Regions from separate parts of the Vibrio alginolyticus NBRC 15630 genome, predicted to be linked through region 3. Evidence: predicted binding sites of a transcription regulator. Region 3 holds the regulator's gene; each other region holds the start of a gene.

Region 1 (6,442 bases), 1.4 Mb from region 3:
ATCACTAATCTAAATCTGTTGGTTCACTATCGACACTAATTCTCGTTTGTGGGTAAACTCAGAGTAATCAAACCCGAGTTCAGGTTTATGAAATGTCCGATACCAAATTGGTATCAGAACAATTTGCTCAGTGAGTCTAGAGCTGACTGAAGCCGAAATAATAAAGAGAACGTCTTATGTACCATGATCTGATTAGAAGTGAATTAAACGAAGCTGCTGAAGTGCTCAACAAATTTTTAAGCGATGACCATAACATTGCGCAAATCGAAGCAGCGGCGAACATGATTGCTGACTCATTCAAGCAAGATGGTAAAGTATTGTCGTGTGGTAACGGTGGTTCTCACTGTGATTCAATGCACTTTGCCGAAGAGCTAACAGGCCGTTATCGAGAAAATCGTCCTGGCTATGCTGGTATTGCTATTTCAGATCCAAGCCACCTTTCTTGTGTGAGTAATGACTTTGGTTATGACTTCGTGTTTTCACGCTATGTAGAAGCGGTTGGTCGAAAAGGTGACGTACTGTTTGGTCTGTCGACGTCAGGTAACTCAGGTAACATCCTGAAAGCGATTGAAGCAGCACAAGCTAAAGGCATGAAGACGATTGCGCTAACAGGTAAAGATGGCGGCAAAATGGCAGGCCTTGCAGATATTGAAATTCGCGTGCCACACTTTGGTTATGCAGACCGCATTCAGGAAATTCATATTAAGATTATTCATATCATCATTCAGTTGATCGAAAAAGAGATGGAATAATCGTTTTACGGCCACCGTTTCGAGCTGTGTTGTTAGGGAGTTTTTTAAACCATGTGTGAATTGCTCGGTATGAGCGCTAATGTTCCAACGGATATTTGTTTCAGTTTTACTGGGCTCATGCAGCGTGGAGGTCGAACCGGCCCACACCGTGACGGATGGGGGATCACCTTCTACGAAGGGAAGGGCTTTCGAACCTTCAAAGATCCCAAGCCAAGTTGTGAGTCTAAAATAGCAGAGTTGGTACAAAATTATCCCATCAAAAGTCGTGCGGTCGTTAGTCATATCCGACAGGCGAATCGTGGTGGTGTTAATTTAGAAAATACTCATCCCTTTACACGTGAGCTGTGGGGTAGGTATTGGACGTTTGCGCATAACGGTCAGCTCTCTGGCTACCAAGACTTGCATACAGGTCGACATAGACCTGTCGGTGAGACAGATAGTGAACTGGCATTTTGCTGGTTATTGAAGCAAATGGAAGATCGATATCCTGAGCCACCAAAGGATATGGAGTCGGTATTCTTATATGTTGCTAAATGTTGTGATGAGCTAAAAGAGAAGGGTGTATTTAACATGCTTCTGAGTGATGGTGAGTATGTAATGACGTATTGCACCAATCATTTGTATTGGATCACAAGACGCGCACCGTTTGGAAAAGCCGCGTTGCTTGATGAAGATGTGGAAATTAACTTCCAAGAAGAAACAACGCCACATGACATCGTTTCTGTGATCGCAACTCAACCTTTGACGGGCAACGAAGCTTGGCAGCGTATGAAACCTGGCGAATACGGCTTGTTTCACCTAGGTGAACTAGTCAAAAATAATGCCTCTGAACTGGTAAATGTGCCGTTTGCGGCGGCTAAGCCGGGCAATCAAGCGCCAACCGAACCGTTAGAGTGATGGTCTCTTACTCTGAATATAAAAATAAAGCTCGCTTAATCGCGAGCTTTATTTTTATGCGTTTTAAACCGAGGGCGGATACGGATGAGCATTCTTACTTTCTAGAGTGCTGGTAGTAGAGTCCTAGTCTCGCTAAGGCTTGCTGTAAAGACGTAACTGATAGAAATTTCTCATAAAACACCTCGTCAGTCTGAACGGTGAAGAACGAACCAGATGCAGAATCTACTTTCCGAGTGTTATGTTACTCAAGTGGTTATGGGATTTTTTAGAATGCTGGGTTTTAGGTTTCTAGTCTCACCATGGTTTTCTTGAATCAAGTTTATAAGTATTAAAACAACCAAGAGCAGCCCTCAGGCTGCTCTTTTGTGCTTGGAGTTTATTATTCAGGGCTACTCATCTGAGGCGTACCCATGTACGCCAAGCTCTGCGCCATCTAAATAGGCTTTACCATCCTTCATGATCAACCGCTCGTCTACCAGCCACTTAGCCACCATAGGGTAGATTCGGTGCTCCTGCGCCTGAACACGTGCCGCAAGTACACTAGCATCATCGTCTTCGAACACAGGAACTTTTGCTTGCAGTATGACAGGGCCACCATCAAGCTCTTCCGTTACAAAGTGCACACTCGTACCATGTTCTTTATCGCCAGCATCAATTGCTCTCTGGTGTGTGTGTAGCCCAGGATATTTTGGTAGAAGAGAAGGGTGGATATTGATCATCTTACCCATGTAATGAGAAACAAATGCGCTGCTCAGAATGCGCATGTAACCAGCAAGAATAATCACGTCTGGTTGGTATTCATCTATTTGACTCATTAGCTCTGCATCAAAGCTTTCACGCGAGCTGAATGCTTTAGGGTCGACAAAGTGACCGTCCACATCAAACTTTTTTGCACGTTCTAAACCAAAAGCATCTGCTTTGTTAGAGAACACGGCTGCCACTCGTGCGTTTGGCATGCTGTCTTCGCAAGCTTCCAAGATAGCTTGCAGGTTACTTCCGTTACCCGAGATGAGGACCACAATGTTTTTTAGGGTATGGTTTTTCATGATGTCGAGAGCGCCTTGGTATTGTAGGTTGGAGTTATGTAGCTTCTAAACTACCTACTAATAGAATGGTTTTTAGTGTTCTAGATAGCAAAATGAGGACCTAGTCATCTAGTGTCCTCATTCTTCTTATCTTTTGAGCTCGATTTGCAAATTATTGGATTTCAACTTGCTCTTCGTTCGCGTCTGCTTGTGCGATTTGACCAATCACCCACGCGTTTTCGCCTTCTTCTTTAAGAAGAGCAACTGCTGCATCTGCCTGGTCTTTCGGTAGTGCGACGATTAGACCTACACCACAGTTGAATGTGCGGTACATTTCGTGTGTGTCGACGTTGCCTTTCTCTTGTAGCCACTTGAAGATAACTGGCCATTCCCAACTGTTACCATCGATAACTGCTTTCGTGCCTTCAGGCAGTACGCGTGGGATGTTTTCCCAGAAACCACCACCAGTGATATGAGAAATCGCATGGATGTCGTGTTTCTCAATCATCTTAAGTGCTGACTTGATGTAAATTTTTGTTGGTTCTAGTAGGTGCTCACCAATAGTGCGGCCTGCTAGCTCTTCGCTCTTATCTGCACCAGATACTTCTAGGATCTTACGGATAAGGGAGTAACCGTTTGAGTGTGGGCCGCTTGAACCAACAGCGATAAGTGCATCACCAGCAGCGACTTTCGTGCCGTCAATCACGTCTTCTTTTTCTACTACGCCAACACAGAAACCAGCTACGTCGTAGTCTTCGCCTTCATACATGCCAGGCATCTCCGCAGTTTCGCCACCAATTAGGGCACAACCTGCTTGAACACACCCTTCTGCGATACCTGAAACAACATCCGCTGCGGTATCAACGTCTAGTTTGCCTGTTGCGTAGTAATCTAGGAAAAACAGTGGCTCTGCGCCTTGCACGATAAGATCATTTACACACATTGCCACTAGGTCGATGCCAATCGTGTCGTGCTTGTTCATATCCAGTGCTAGGCGAAGTTTTGTGCCAACGCCATCAGTACCAGAAACCAGTACAGGTTGTTTGTATTTAGTTGGCAATTCGCATAGCGCGCCAAAACCACCGATACCACCCATAACTTCAGGGCGACGAGTACGTTTTACCGCACCCTTAATACGATCCACAAGCGCGTTGCCTGCATCAATATCTACACCAGCGTCTTTATAGCTAAGAGAAGAGTTGTTACCACTCACAGGGAAGTCCTCGGTATTAAGTTGGATATGAAAACGGCGCTATTCTAACAGTGCTTAAACATAGATAGCAAACGTTTGCGTCTGTTTTTTCTTTAGTGATTTATCCTGATATCCCTGTGAAAATCATGTATAATCTGAAGGTTTGTTTAAATATTGCCAACTATAGCCGGAGATGGACATGAAAGTTGTTGAAGTAAAGCACCCTCTAGTAAAACATAAAATTGGTCTAATGAGAGAAGGTGACATCAGCACAAAACGTTTTCGTGAGTTAGCGACTGAGGTCGGTAGCCTACTTACTTACGAAGCAACGTCAGACTTTGAAACAGAAAAAGTGACCATTGATGGTTGGAACGGTCCGGTAGAAGTAGACCAGATTAAAGGTAAAAAAGTAACCGTAGTGCCAATCCTACGTGCAGGTCTAGGCATGATGGATGGAGTTCTTGAGCACATGCCAAGCGCACGTATCAGTGTTGTGGGTATTTACCGTGATGAAGAAACGCTTGAGCCAGTTCCTTACTTCAACAAGCTTGCTTCAAACATCGAGGAGCGTATTGCGCTTGTTGTTGACCCAATGCTTGCAACAGGTGGTTCTATGATTGCTACGATCGATCTCCTAAAAGAGAAAGGTTGTAACCAAATCAAAGTGCTGGTACTTGTTGCTGCACCAGAAGGTATTGAAGCGCTAGAAAAAGCACACCCAGATGTTGAGCTATACACTGCGGCAATCGATGAGAAGCTTAATGACAAAGGCTACATCGTTCCGGGTCTAGGCGATGCAGGTGATAAGATCTTCGGTACTAAGTAATTCTTTGATGTATTACTATGACTGAACAGAAAAAGGCTTGGTGAAAACCAAGCCTTTTTTGTATCTACAAGAGGAGAAGAGTAAGACACGCCAACTAATAAAGCGGCGCAAACGAACTATTTCGCGCTTTCTTCTTCCATTTGTGCGTTATCTACAACGTGGTTTTCACCTAAATCGTTTGGTAGCACAAGGTTAAGAATAATTGCCACGATACCGCATAGACTCACACCTTGTAGACTGAACTCACCAATACCGAAGGCCATACCACCAATGCCAAACACAAGGGTTACGGCAACAATCACTAGATTACGAGACTTATGTAAATCAACGTTATTCTTGATCAGTGTGTTGAGGCCTACCGTTGCGATAGAGCCGAACAGCAGAATCATGATACCGCCCATGACAGGTACTGGAATCGTTTGAAGAACCGCACCTAGCTTACCTACCAATGCAAGTACGATTGCGGTGATTGCTGCCCAAGTCATGATCACAGGGTTAAATGCTTTGGTTAGCATTACCGCTCCTGTTACTTCACTGTAAGTGGTGTTTGGTGGAGCACCCACCATCGAAGCTGCGATAGTTGCCACCCCGTCACCTGCGATTGTGCGATGAAGGCCTGGTTTTTTCAGGTAGTTTTTACCTGTAACGTTTGAGATGGCAAGCATGTCACCTACGTGCTCAACCGCAGGTGCGATAGCGACAGGAATCATGAACAAAATTGCGTTGATATTGAACTCTGGCGCGGTGAAGTTTGGCATGGCTAGCCAAGCCGCTTGTTCTACGGGAGTGAAATCAACCACCCCGTAGAATAGAGAAACAGAGTAACCAGCAAGAATACCACCAACAATAGGAACGAGCTTCAAAAAGCCTTTTGCAAAAACGCTGAGTACAATGGTTGTGAGCAGTGAGACCGCCGAGATAATGATCGCAGCATCACCATTAACTAGCTGTGCAGCTCCATCACCAGTTTTACCTACCGCCATGTTCACTGCTGTTGGGGCAAGGCCAAGGCCGATAACCATGATCACAGGGCCAACGACAACGGGCGGGAGAATTTTATGGATAAATCCAACACCACGCACTTTGATCATCGCCCCTAGAGCCACATAAACTAAGCCCGCTGCCATCAAGCCGCCCATCGTTGCACCGATACCCCAAGTTTGGATACCGAACATAATAGGAGCAATAAACGCAAAAGAAGAGGCAAGGAAGATGGGAACAGAACGTTTAGTCATTAATTGGAAGAGGAGAGTACCGACACCGGCACCAAAGAGGGCTACGTTTGGATCAAGGCCAGTTAGGAGCGGCACAAGCACCAAAGCACCAAAAGCGACAAAGAGCATTTGAGCGCCTTGTAACGCGTTTTTCATAATAATTCCCTATTTTCAAGATACGCAGACAAATCCGGCGAATACTATCATCCTGCAATCGTTTGCAATGTTGCATAGATCAAACTTTCGATTGAATTTTTCTCATAAATAGCACTTTTGAGAGTTGCTTGCTTGCAAATTGTCCTCTTTTACGTGTCTTGCGTGAAGATGAAAAATGGACAGCCTAACTTGTTGAGATAGCTTAATAAGCAATGAGTTTATTATAAAAATAGCACTGAAGCGCTGGTTGAGGCCCGAGTTAACAAAGCTGGTCATAATACAGACAATTTACTCAGTACTTGCCTTGCTCAAGATTTGATAGTTGCTTATTATTCGGGTTCTTGTTCAGAGGATTATAAAAACTATGCGCTATTTAGCTC
Region 2 (6,442 bases), 910 kb from region 3:
ATATACAGATGCTGATAGTGTTAACTTCAGCGACATACTTGTTGAAAATAGAATCCTGATGTCGCTAAAGCTCCTCGGAATGATAGGTTATCAGTCAAATCATGACACTAACTAAAGCATGACTATTTTTTCCTGTACAAAAACACAGCTCCATGGTTAACATACTGCTATGTTAACCATTTTCTTGAGCCCTCTATGTCCGCCCAAATGTTATCTGCCGTCCCATTAACCTCCCTTTCTGGAGTTGGCGCGAAAGTCGCAGAAAAACTCGCCAAAGTTGGCTTACATAGCGTTCAAGATTTGCTGTTTCACCTTCCGTTACGCTACGAAGATCGTACTCGTATTTACCCTATTGCCAAACTGCATGCTGGCCTTTGGGCGGCAGTGCAAGGTAAGGTCATGGCAGTCGACACCATCTTCGGTAAGCGCAAAATGCTAACGGTAAAAATCAGCGACGGTAATGGCACTATCACGCTGCGCTTTTTCAACTTTACCGCAGCCATGAAGAACAATTTCACGCAAGGTAAGTTAGTACATGCTTACGGTGAAATTAAGCGCGGTGGCATGGGTTTGGAAATTGTTCATCCTGACTACAAGTTTTACGTCAGCGAGCAAAAGCCCGATGTAGAACAGAGCTTAACCCCTGTTTATCCCACCACCGATGGTTTACGCCAAATCACATTACGCAACCTTACCGAACAAGCTTTAGCCCTGCTTGATAAAACCGCAGTGCAGGAATTACTTCCAGCGGGGTTGTATGACCATCAAATCACGATGTCGCAAGCGCTGCACACCATTCATCGCCCACCACCAACCATTAATTTAGATGAGTTTGACGAAGGCAAACATCCTGCCCAAATCCGCTTGATCATGGAAGAGTTGCTCGCACAAAACTTATCGATGCTAGCGGTGCGTAGCAAAGGTCAGAAGGATTCAGCGCTACCTCTCGGTCCTTGTAATAAACTAAAAACGCAGCTTTTAGCCCAACTGCCTTTCTCTCCTACAAACGCTCAAACCCGAGTAGTACAAGAGATTGAAGCCGATCTAGAAAAACCGCACCCAATGATGCGATTAGTGCAAGGCGATGTTGGTTCGGGGAAAACGTTGGTTGCCGCTTTGGCCGCTGTTAGAGCCATTGAGCATGGCCATCAGGTGGCACTCATGGCGCCAACCGAACTATTGGCCGAGCAACACGCTATCAACTTCGCAAACTGGTTTGAAACCATGGGCATTCAAGTCGGTTGGTTAGCGGGCAAACTCAAAGGTAAGGCAAAGGAAGCCGAGCTGGCTCGTATTGCCAGTGGTGAAGCGCAAATGGTAGTGGGTACTCACGCGCTATTCCAAGAGCACGTTGAATTTCATCACCTTGCTTTGGTCATCATTGATGAACAGCACCGCTTCGGTGTCCACCAACGTTTAGAGCTGCGTGAGAAAGGTGCAAAACAAGGCGCTTATCCACATCAGCTCATCATGACAGCAACGCCGATTCCGCGAACGTTAGCCATGACTGCTTATGCTGACTTAGAAACGTCGGTGATTGATGAGTTACCGCCAGGTCGAACACCAATCCAGACTGTCGCGATTCCAGATACCAAACGCAATGATATCGTCGAACGTGTCCGAAATGCCTGCTTAAACGAAGGCAAGCAGGCATATTGGGTGTGTACCCTGATTGATGAGTCGGAAGTATTAGAAGCGCAAGCCGCGGCAGATACCGCAGAAGAGCTTCAACGTAAACTGCCGGACGTAAAAATTGGTCTAGTGCACGGACGAATGAAGCCGGCAGAGAAACAAGCGGTGATGCAAGACTTCAAAGACAATAAACTGCATTTGCTGGTCGCAACGACAGTGATTGAAGTTGGTGTGGATGTGCCAAACTCTAGCTTGATGATCATAGAAAACCCTGAACGTCTTGGTTTGGCACAATTACACCAGTTAAGAGGTCGCGTGGGCCGAGGTTCCGTTGCTAGCCATTGTGTGCTGCTGTACCACTCTCCGCTGTCAAAAACCGCGCAAAAACGTCTCGGAGTACTACGTGAAAGTAACGATGGCTTCGTCATTGCGCAGAAAGACCTAGAAATTCGTGGCCCTGGAGAACTATTGGGTACAAAGCAGACAGGTCTTGCTGATTTCAAAATCGCAGACTTAGTTCGAGATCAACGCCTGATTCCCGAAGTTCAGCGCATTGCGCGTCATATTCATGACAATTACCCGTCTAACGCAACAGCGATTATCGATCGCTGGTTGGGTGAGCGGGATATTTACTCCAAAGCGTAATGATTGAAAGCGAGCCAAATGGCTCGTTTTTTAATGCGCCAAAAACAAAGCAAACGTTTGCTTTTTGAGTAAATCTCTCTATAATCGCGCACAAATTTTTAAGTGTGTTAGATCACACTCCACCAACCTGAGTTGACTCTGATTAACAGCAATCACAGGTAACGACGTCAACTCCACCCTGCTCTCCCATTCAGCGAGAACTAGGGAAATATTGCGACTAGCGAGACAAACAATGACAACTTCAAACCGATCTTCGGAACTGGTCTATCAACTCAACGATCGACCACCTTTGCCTCAAACCATTTTTGCCGCACTTCAGCACTTATTGGCGATGTTCGTCGCGGTTATCACTCCGTCACTGATCATCTGTCAGTCTTTGGGTGTACCAGCAGACCAAACGAATACCATCATCAGCATGTCTTTGTTTGCGTCAGGCGTGTCTTCGTTTATTCAAATTCGCACCGTTGGCCCAATTGGCTCTGGTTTGCTCTCTGTTCAAGGCACCAGCTTTAACTTTTTAGGTCCTATTATTGGTGCAGGCCTATCGCTGAAAGCCGGTGGAGCAGACATCAGCACCATGATGGCTGCCATTTTTGGTACGATTTTAGTCGCATCATTTGCAGAAATTTTCCTATCTCGCGTATTGGAGCATGCCCGCCGAATCATCACTCCGCTCGTTTCAGGCATCGTCGTCACTCTTATCGGCCTCACACTGATTCAAGTCGGCTTAGTATCAATGGGCGGTGGCTACGCAGCATTAAATGAAGGAACCTTCGGCAGCTTAGACAAACTTGCTCTGGCTGGGACGGTACTTGGATTAATTGTGATTTTAAACCGCTCGAAAAACCCATACATCCGTGTGGCTTCAATCGTGATTGCGATGCTAGTGGGTTACATCATGGCGTATTTTATGGGGATGGTAGATACCTCTCAGCTAGGCGCAACCGAGATCGTAGCACTGCCCGTACCAATGCAATATGGCTTATCGTTTGACTGGTCTCTGTTCATTCCGCTGGTACTGATTTTCTTTATTACCGCACTAGAGGCCATCGGTGATATTACCGCAACATCTGAAGTGTCTGGTGAGCCAGTAAAAGGCCCAGTGTACATGAAACGCATTAAGGGCGGTGTGTTAGCAGACGGCTTAAACTCCGCAATCGCAGCCGTTTTCAACAGCTTCCCGAACTCAACGTTTAGCCAGAATAACGGCATCATCATGCTAACAGGAGTCGCGAGCCGCTACGTGGGTTACTTTATTTCTGGCATGTTAGTGATTCTTGGCTTGTTTCCTGGCGTCGCTAGCTTTGTTCAGCTGATTCCTGAGCCAGTACTTGGCGGCGCAACGATTGTCATGTTTGGTACGATTGCTGCCGCTGGTGTGCGTATTATCTCTCGTGTTGAGCTCGATCGCCGCGCAATTCTGATCATGGCCTTATCCTTCTCAATGGGACTTGGTATCGCACAAAAACCAGAGATCCTGCAATTTATGCCAGAATTTATTAAGAGTATTTTCTCAACTGGTGTTGCAGCAGGTGGCATCACAGCGATCATTTTAAATCTACTTCTGCCAGAGAAACTGGAAGACGAAGATGAACTTCCTCAGGAAGTGAAAGAGTCTTAAGATTATTGAGAATAAGAAAAGCCCAACCTATTTAGGTTGGGCTTTTTGTTTAAAGGGTGCGGGCCATCGTCGACTTACTTGGTAGGAAAGCTGATTTGAGCGATTAAACCGCCTTCACTGCGATTACGCATCACCACAGAGCCTGAATGTTGGCTGATTATACGCTTCACAATCGCCAACCCTAGCCCAGTGCCTTCACTACCGCGAGCGGTGTCACCACGCGTAAAGGGTTCAAATAACCTCGCGATTTGAGAATGCTCGATACCCGGTCCGTTGTCCTCTACTGAAATCCACACTAGCTGCTTATCTGCTGTCACACCAGTGCTGATTTTGACCCAGCCATTGCCATAGCGTAGCGCATTCACAACTAAGTTACTGATCGCCCGCTTAATCGCAATCGCGCTTCCTTTGGCTGGCGGCAAGTTAAGATTAAGATCTGTTTCAATTTCAACCTCATAACCACCTTCAGAACTGGCGACGTCACTGGCAATCGTACTGATATCAACCGCTTCAAACGATTCTTGGTTCACCGGTTTGAGGTAATCCATAAACTGACTGATGATCTCATTACATTCTTCCGTATCGCTAATGATCCCCTCCGCAAGATAGCTGTCCTCAGGAGACATCATTTCTGTCGCTAGGCGAATACGCGTCAGAGGTGTTCGTAAGTCATGGCTAATCCCTGCCATTAATAAGGCTCGGTCTTCTTCTAGCTCTTGAATACCTTTCGACATTTGATTAAAGGCTCGAGTTACAGAGCGAATCTCCGATGCGCCTTTCTCTGCTAAGGGGGGCGGGATCTCACCTCGACCGACGTCTTTCGCGGCTCTCTCTAAAGCCAAAAGTGGACGGTTTTGCAAACGAATAAACAACCAACCACCTGCAATGATCAGCAGCGCCATAATCAAGCTGTTACGAAACAGCGGGGCAAAATCTTCTTCTTGCAGCTCAGATAACGGAATACGAATGATGGAGTTCGGCAACTTTTCGATGTGCATCCACAAAATGTAACTTTCATCGCCAAGCAATAAGCGCACTTCTGTGGGCGAACCCAGCTCTTGGCTCATTTCTTCAGACATCAAATCAATCGACATTGCGTGATGAAATTCAATCGCCTTATCGCTATCGAGACTATGAACCGTCACCCCTAATCTTTCTAACAATTGACGCCTTAACGGTGCATCAGACTTTAAAGGTCCTTCATCATCAAGCACCAAATTGAGCTCATGGGCGAGAATTTTATTGAACTGCTGCAAACTCGGCATCAACGCGTAGTTAAAAACGGCGTAGTAAGAGAAAACTTGGCTCGCGAGAAGCAAAGAGATGAACAGCAGAATAGATTGTGTCAGTGAACTTCGGATGCGCATGGAACGTTCCTAGTGGTCCTAATCGCGAAATTTCAGCCTTCAAAGGGAAGGTAATGAAGGCTGAAGTTGCTATAGCCAAGTGCTGGCTATGGAGTGAAGAGATTACACCTCTTTGCCGTCTGGGACGAAAACATAACCTAGGCCCCATACGGTTTGAATGTAGCGCGGCTTGCTCGGATCGTCTTCTAACATGCGACGTAAACGTGAGATTTGTACGTCAATAGAACGTTCCATTGCAGAATATTCACGGCCACGCGCCATGTTCATCAATTTGTCTCGTGACATTGGCTCACGTGCATTCATCACGAGCGCCTTTAGAACAGCAAACTCTCCAGAGGTGAGTGGCATTGCCTCGTCACCGCGGAACATCTCGCGAGTGCCTAGATTGAGTCGGAACTCCCCGAACTCCACCACTTTTTCTTCCGTGCTTGGTGCACCCGGCAACTCTACGGTTTGGCGGCGTAATACGGCCTTGATGCGAGCCAATAATTCGCGTGGGTTAAACGGTTTTGGCAAATAATCATCCGCCCCTACCTCAAGACCTACGATGCGGTCCACTTCATCACCTTTCGCGGTGAGCATTAAGATTGGCAACATATTGTTCGCGTGGCGTAGACGACGACAAATTGACAAACCGTCTTCACCTGGCAACATTAGGTCTAGCACCATTAAGTGAAAGTTTTCGCGCGTTAGTAGGCGATCCATCTGTTCGCCATTGGCGACACTTCGTACCTGAAAACCTTGCTCAGAAAGGTAACGCTCCAATAGAGCACGTAAACGAGCATCGTCATCAACCACTAAAATTTTATGATTTTCTTGCATTGAAACATCCTTTCAGAAGCGTCTATTGTCGAAAATGTATCACTGTTTTTCCTAACGTGCTCAAGCAAATTGTTACTCTTTTTATCTTAAGCGCTTTATTCTCTCTCTAGCAGATATTTTCAGCACCTACTATTGACCATAATTCCATTCCAGTTCACGTTTGGCCTCAAGCAGCTCTTGCTGTGCCTCAGCCAGCTTGTGACGTTTTTTCTCAATTTTGTCTGCTTTCCCTGAATGCTGAGCTTCGACTAATTCTTCCTCTCGCTCCTCAACTTCTTTAGTCTTTTCTTCCACTTCTGTTTGCAGCTCTTGGCGCAGCTCACCTTCCGAGCATTCATTCTGGATAGCGGAAAGT
Region 3 (6,442 bases):
TCTAGTGCCCATAGCAACTCAATGTTGACGGTTGCAGAGTGCGTATCTCTTATCGCTTTATAGGCGTTAAGCGCACCTTCCTCTTCAAGCTTCTCTACGGATTCGATGCCGGCTTTTTTTAGCATGCGCTCGGTAGCCAGTCGTAAGTTAGGCAAATCTTTCAAACGGTTAGGCTTTGTACTTGCTTGCTGTTCTTTCTCAAGCTTTGCCTTTTTCAATGATTGATTCGCTACTTCGATTAAGCGTTCGCTTGATTCCCATAAATCGCTGGAAATAGCGTAGTACTTTGTAACGACTGGAAAGCCACGTTTTTTATAAACGTAAGGCTTTAGCCCTTGTTTCTCGAAGTCAGATGAAGTTTTTTGGTCTGCTCTGATATGAAGCTGATTCTTTACCACTAGTGCAAACATTGTTTCATCAGCGAATAGTCCGAAGCCACCAAACATTGAGCGCGACTTGATATTACCAAGTGCCTCAAATAGCTTCATAGAGTCTTTGAGTATCGGTTTATCCATGTTTTGTTATCTCGGTGTAATTAATATTACGCCACCAAAAGTCAGGTCCGAGAGAGTAGCAAACATGCGTAAAAACAATGTCATTACAGAGTAAAGTCATTGCTTACACACTTGCCATCGGTAACCCCGCTACCTTCCATATCGTAATATGGTTCAGGCCGGAGGCTTTGCGTCCCACTCTTTCGAATGGTTTGCCCTGTGCGTGACACAATGAGCATACTTCTTATATTGAATTAACATCACGGTTTAGCGTTAAAAGTGTGATTTCGGTTCAATAAAAATGATAGATTGAATGCTCTATTTTGCATATGGAAAGGTGCAAATTGGCCTTTGAAAAGGAGTTCTTAATATATATTACATTTATATAAAACAGGGAGTTAACGTTAGTCAATTGTTATTAGAGCTGTGTGAAGTATTAGAGAATGCTTAATTTTCCCAAAAAAATAAGCGCCCCTGTAGAGCGCTTATTTAACACGGTTAAATACAGTGAAATTTAGTTCATTTTTTTCACAGTATTTCGAATTACAAGCTCAGGTTGCATTTCGAAAATTCGTTTTTCGTGTTCTTTATCTTTGATACGCTCAAGTAGAATTTCGAATGCATTTTTACCAACACGACGTTTAGGTTGGTGGATAGTCGTTAGCGGTGGAGAGAAGTATTCCGCAAGCTCGATGTTGTCGTAGCCGATCACTGAAATATCTTCAGGAATTTTGATCCCGTTTTGTTGCAAGCGGCTCATTAGGCCTAGAGCCATTGTGTCGTTAAAACAGAATACCGCCGTCGGGCGCTTGTCCATTGCGGTAATTTTATCTGCAACTAATACGGCCGTATCACATTCAAAGTTACCTTCAAGGATCCAGTCTTCATTTACAGCTAGGTTCGCTTCACTCATTGCGCGACGGAAACCTGCAATGCGCTCTTGGCAAGCAAGCTTTTCAAAATGACCGCTTAGACAAGCGATATCCGTATGACCATTGTCAATCAGATGTTTGGTTGCAATGTAGCCACCTTCTTCTGAGTTATCCATGATCTTGTCTGCTTGTGAGCTCTCTGGGCCCCAATCCATGACCACTTTAGGAATGTCCGCATGACGGTCAAGCATCTCTTTTAGTTCTTCGGTTAAGTCAGAACACATCACTAGGATGCCATCAACGCGCTTTTCAGCCAGCATACGAATGTAATCGCGTTGTTTTTCGTAAATCCCGCCTGTGTTACATAAAATCAGAGTATAGCCTTGGCGGTAACAGTAGCTCTCAACGCCATCAATCACTTCTGAGAAAAATAGGTTAGTTGATTGAGTTACTAACATGCCAATCGTACGAGTTGAGTTGCATTTTAGGCTGCGTGCAACGGCACTTGGCGCGTAATTCAGCTCGTCAACGGCTTTCATTACTTTTTCTTGCGTTGCTTCTGCAACGAAACGCGTTTTATTGATAACGTGCGAAACTGTCGTAGTGGAAACGCCGGCTAAGCGAGCAACGTCTTTTATCGTGGCCATAAATGGTGTCCTGTATCGAGCTACTGAAATATGTCGTATTGGATGTACCTGATGCTCTAATGGTTTCACACCTAGCAATATAAAATTGGCGCTAAGTGTCTCGGCAGCGGTTGATCCAAGTGCGACAAAAGGGTGCGTAGCAGCATCGGTCGATGAATTTTATCTTTTTTCTATCTGATGAGAAATTGCCATCAACCTGTTAAGAAAACACAAAAACCGCTATATTTCAGCGGTTTACATATAAATCATATTTAATCGTTTGCGCTCACATTTTAGCCCTATGTGGACTGACTAGCAATGTTTTCAGCAAGAGATTTGTGTATTTGAAGTCACATTTTGACTGCTAAATAACCAAGCGTCTTTGCGCTAAGTTAAGGCAAACGAATATTATACCCAAGTTACTTACAATTGGTCACTTTCAGGCATACAGGAAGCCCGATAGGCAGGCTCCCTAAAAATAGGCGGCAATTATTCACCAAGAAGGTAGGCGCTGTCTAGTTTACAAAATGCAACTAATAGTTTCGCGACACTCGAGTAAAATCCAAATTCGTCGAATTGTTTACATTTGTCTGAAAACTGAGGTAACCAAGACATCAATTGTTGCTGGATAAAGTCGTTTTGTTTAACGAAGGCTTCTTCCATGTGTTTTTCTTGTTCAAGCTCGTTTGAGCGGATAATCATGTTCCCGAGAAAGTCGAGCTCAACGGCTAAGTGATCCGCAGGTTCCTTTAGGTTTTCGTCTACTTGAACGCCAAATTCAGCCATCAACTTTTCCATTTCCTCAGCTGGCTTGTCATTCAGTAAACCTGATTCACCAATGTACATGGATGCGTAAGGAAGAGCGCCGTATTTTTCTGTCTTCAAAAACAGTTCACAAAAGTCAGCTGCAAGCTCTAGTTGTGCATCTTCACGATCTTGTAACCGATTCAATGCATCAACTAGGCTATCAACAGCTGGTTTCAGCGACTCATTTTCACCTAAACCTGCGAGAAAACTGCGAATTTCAACACTGTGATAGGCTTCCAATTCTTTCTCTGTTAGTTCTTTTGCGAACAAGCTCGAAAACCACCAGTAAATTTCAGCGCGTTTTTCATTAAAAGCTTTCACTTCTTGCATTTTGGGCTCCTGAATGATGCTTCAAGTCATGCATCACAAAGTCAATTAGGGATATCCCCTAAGTGTAATCAATTAAAATGAATAGCAGTAACTATAATTGTTATGTTTTATGGTCAAAAATGACCGTTTATTAATAGCAATGGGCAAGCTTGTTTTGAATCAATAAAAACGCTAAATCTTGCGTTTTAATGTATCTATGACTAGAAATGTTACTAGTTATGAATAGAATACGTCTTGGATAATAAGAAGACAGAAAAGTGGTGTAAATGAGCTATCACGTATTAGTCGTAGAAGATGATGTTGTAACTCGTAGTAAGCTTGCGGGATATTTCCAAAATGAGGGCTACCAAGTCAGCGAAGCAGAGAGTGGCGCAGAAATGCGTGAAGTTTTGCAAGCGGGCGATGTAGACCTGATCATGCTGGATATTAACCTGCCTGGTGAAGACGGCCTGATGCTTACTCGTGAGTTACGTAGCCAATCGGATATTGGTATCATATTAGTAACAGGACGCACGGATAGCATTGATAAAATCGTAGGCCTAGAAATGGGTGCTGACGATTATGTGACAAAACCTTTTGAACTGAGAGAGCTGTTAGTTCGCGTTAAAAACTTGCTGTGGCGTATTTCAGCAGCGCGCAGTGGCAGCTCGAAAGCGAATGAAACCAGTGAAGAGCACATTGTGCGCTTTGGGGAGTGGACATTCGACATTCAACGTCGCGCACTTAGCCGCAACGGTGAGCCAGTAAAACTAACTAAAGCAGAGTATGAACTTTTGGTGGCATTATCGTCTTATCCTAACCAGGTGTTAAGTCGTGAGCGTATTTTGAACATGATCAGCCATCGAGTGGATGCGCCGAATGACCGCACCATTGATGTTCTTATTCGACGTATGCGCGCAAAAATGGAGTTCGATCCTAAGAACCCACAGATTTTTGTAACGGTACACGGCGAAGGCTATATGTTTGCTGGTGACTAGTTGGAACATAACTCAATCGTAAAAAGAAAAAGGAGAGCTTGGGCTCTCCTTTTTTGTGGCTTCAAGATAATACTAGTTTGCTTCAACCATTGGTGTTTGGCCGACAGTATCACGCAACCTTTGCCAAATACTGCCCAAGTACTCATGCCAATAAAGCTCTGTTTGTTCTAAGTAACGCGCTTTAGGTGAGTATTTATCCCAAGGTTGACTTATCTCGCTAATAGCTAAGAAGTTGGTCGGGGCTGGGATTGGTTTAATGCCTGCTGCGTTGAACTCATACAATGCACGGCTCATGTGACTCGCAGAAGTGACTAACACAATCTCCTTTTGTTGAACGAATGCAGCCGCTTGACGCGCCTCTTCCCACGTATCTTTCGCATCTTCTAATAAAATGATATCGGATTTCGCGACTCCCAACGCAAGGGCAACGTTCGCCATCATTCGCGCGTGGCTAATTTCAGATCCGCCAGCATAGCCGGATAAGATTAATTTCGCGCCTGGATACATTCTTAAAATACGAATGCCCTCAGTTAAGCGCATTAATGCTGCACGGCTTAACTGCGAGGTGGGTGGAATTTCGTCATCGATAACATGACCATTCCCTAAAACCATCACGTAGTCGATGGTGCCAGAAACTGGCAAAAAGGCTTTATGCTCTCGCTCTAACGGCATAAGAAGCTTGGTTGAAACAGGTTGGAAGGCAACAAGAAAAATGCCAACAAAAGAGAATAGAACAACGAAGCAGCCAGTTTTACGTTTTGTAGTAAAACTAATGAGAGCAAGACCCAACAAGCCTATCAGCAGCAATGCCGGAAGGGGCATAAGCATGGCTGACACTACTTTTTTCAGCTCAAACATACATAAATAGTCCGAAAAAACATCAATTGATAATAAAAATGAGGGTATCCCTCTTTATTCCTGCTTTCCTTGTGCCAGAATAGCGGCACAATCCGTTATGATAACTCAGCAGAAGTGACAGAAGACCGCAATTTCGACGATATCGCCCACAAATTTGCAAAAAATATTTACGGCTCCGATAAAGGGGAGATCCGCCAAATCATTGTGTGGGAAGATTTTCTACAGATTCTAAGTGAATTAGATGCTGACCAGCAACCCCTAGAAGTGTTGGACGCTGGTGGTGGTTTGGCACAAATGTCGCAAAAGCTTGCTAAGCTCGGACATCGAATCGCTTTATGTGATCTATCTTCGGAAATGCTGCAGTTGGCTAAGCAGGATATTGAAAAAAACGGTTTGCTTGAGCAGTATCGCCTGATTCATTCGCCTGTCCAATCCATCGGTGAACATATGGATGGACAGGTCGATCTGGTTATGTTCCACGCTGTGATGGAGTGGCTGGTTGATCCTAAGGCCGCACTTGAAACAGTTCTAGAGCAAGTAAAACCGGGAGGCATCGCATCAGTCATGTTCTACAACCACCACGGTTTAGTCTATAAAAATGTGGTTTGTGGCAACATTCCTCATATTTTAGACGGCATGCCTCACCGGAAAAGATTTAAACTACAGCCGCAGAAAGGCCTAAAACCCGAAGAGGTCTATCAATGGATAGAAGATTCTGGTTTTAGTATTTGTGGCAAATCTGGTATTCGTTCCTTCAGTGATTACATAGGCAATATGCAATACATGGGCGATTACGAGTTTGAAGATGTGTTGGCGCTAGAAAAACAACTTTGTCGACAAGAGCCATACCTCTCATTAGGCCGCTACATACACGTGTGGGCTAAGAAGAACGATAAACAGGAATAACGATGAGTGAGATGACTCTCAATGCTGCAGAGCAACCAATCGATGAGTTGGTTGGCTGGGTTAAGCAGCACGATTTCTCGTTGAACCTGACCACTGAGCGATTGGCATTTTTGATTGCCATCGCTGTACTAAGTAATGAAAGGTTCGATGAAGAATTGGGTGAAGGTGAATTGCACGACGCATTTGCCATCGTCACTCGACTTTTTGATGAGACCGGCGAAGCTTCGGCTTTCCGTGCGAACAATGCCATCAACGAGATGGTTAAGCAGCGTCTTATGAGCCGTTTTGTCAGTGAGATTACTGACGGAGCGAGCATTTACCGCTTGTCGCCATTAGCGATAGGAATTACCGACTACTACGTGCGTCATCGCGAGTTCTCGAAACTGCGTCTTTCTATCCAGCTATCGATGGTAGCGGATGAAATGGCAAAAGCGATTGAAGCTGCACAAAAGGGTGGCACTCCGGGCCACTGGAAGAAAAACGTTTACGGAATTTTGAAATATTCTGTAGGCGAGATCTTCGATCAAATCGACCTTAACCAACGTGTGATGGATGAGCAGCAACAGTCTGTT

The links. Region 3 encodes PurR, which represses purine synthesis genes. Its sites were predicted from a motif close to TNANGNAAACGTTTNCNTNA; they were not measured.
Region 1: a site for PurR is predicted at 3,951-3,970, ahead of purM (phosphoribosylformylglycinamidine cyclo-ligase). Genes of this name have one in related genera too.
Region 2: a site for PurR is predicted at 2,323-2,342, ahead of N646_RS11670 (uracil-xanthine permease family protein). Genes of this name have one in related genera too.

The regions. Positions count from the first base shown of each region.
Region 1 covers NC_022349.1:1,472,682-1,479,123, reverse strand. The annotation lists gene lpcA (D-sedoheptulose 7-phosphate isomerase) at 177-752, shown strand; gene N646_RS06675 (class II glutamine amidotransferase) at 804-1,649, shown strand; gene purN (phosphoribosylglycinamide formyltransferase) at 2,039-2,695, opposite strand; gene purM (phosphoribosylformylglycinamidine cyclo-ligase) at 2,847-3,887, opposite strand; gene upp (uracil phosphoribosyltransferase) at 4,066-4,692, shown strand; gene N646_RS06655 (uracil-xanthine permease family protein) at 4,809-6,062, opposite strand; gene N646_RS06650 (DUF2066 domain-containing protein) at 6,427-6,442, shown strand, end outside.
Region 2 covers NC_022349.1:2,534,716-2,541,157, reverse strand. The annotation lists gene recG (ATP-dependent DNA helicase RecG) at 196-2,277, shown strand; gene N646_RS11670 (uracil-xanthine permease family protein) at 2,510-3,898, shown strand; gene envZ (two-component system sensor histidine kinase EnvZ) at 3,973-5,265, opposite strand; gene ompR (osmolarity response regulator transcription factor OmpR) at 5,368-6,087, opposite strand; gene N646_RS11655 (DUF1090 domain-containing protein) at 6,217-6,442, opposite strand, start outside.
Region 3 covers NC_022349.1:108,147-114,588, forward strand. The annotation lists gene N646_RS00455 (TfoX/Sxy family DNA transformation protein) at 1-515, opposite strand, end outside; cyclic di-GMP riboswitch class I at 632-721, opposite strand; gene purR (HTH-type transcriptional repressor PurR) at 1,009-2,013, opposite strand; gene torD (molecular chaperone TorD) at 2,482-3,129, opposite strand; gene torR (two-component system response regulator TorR) at 3,396-4,106, shown strand; gene elyC (envelope biogenesis factor ElyC) at 4,179-4,964, opposite strand; gene cmoM (tRNA uridine 5-oxyacetic acid(34) methyltransferase CmoM) at 5,079-5,870, shown strand; gene mukF (chromosome partition protein MukF) at 5,873-6,442, shown strand, end outside.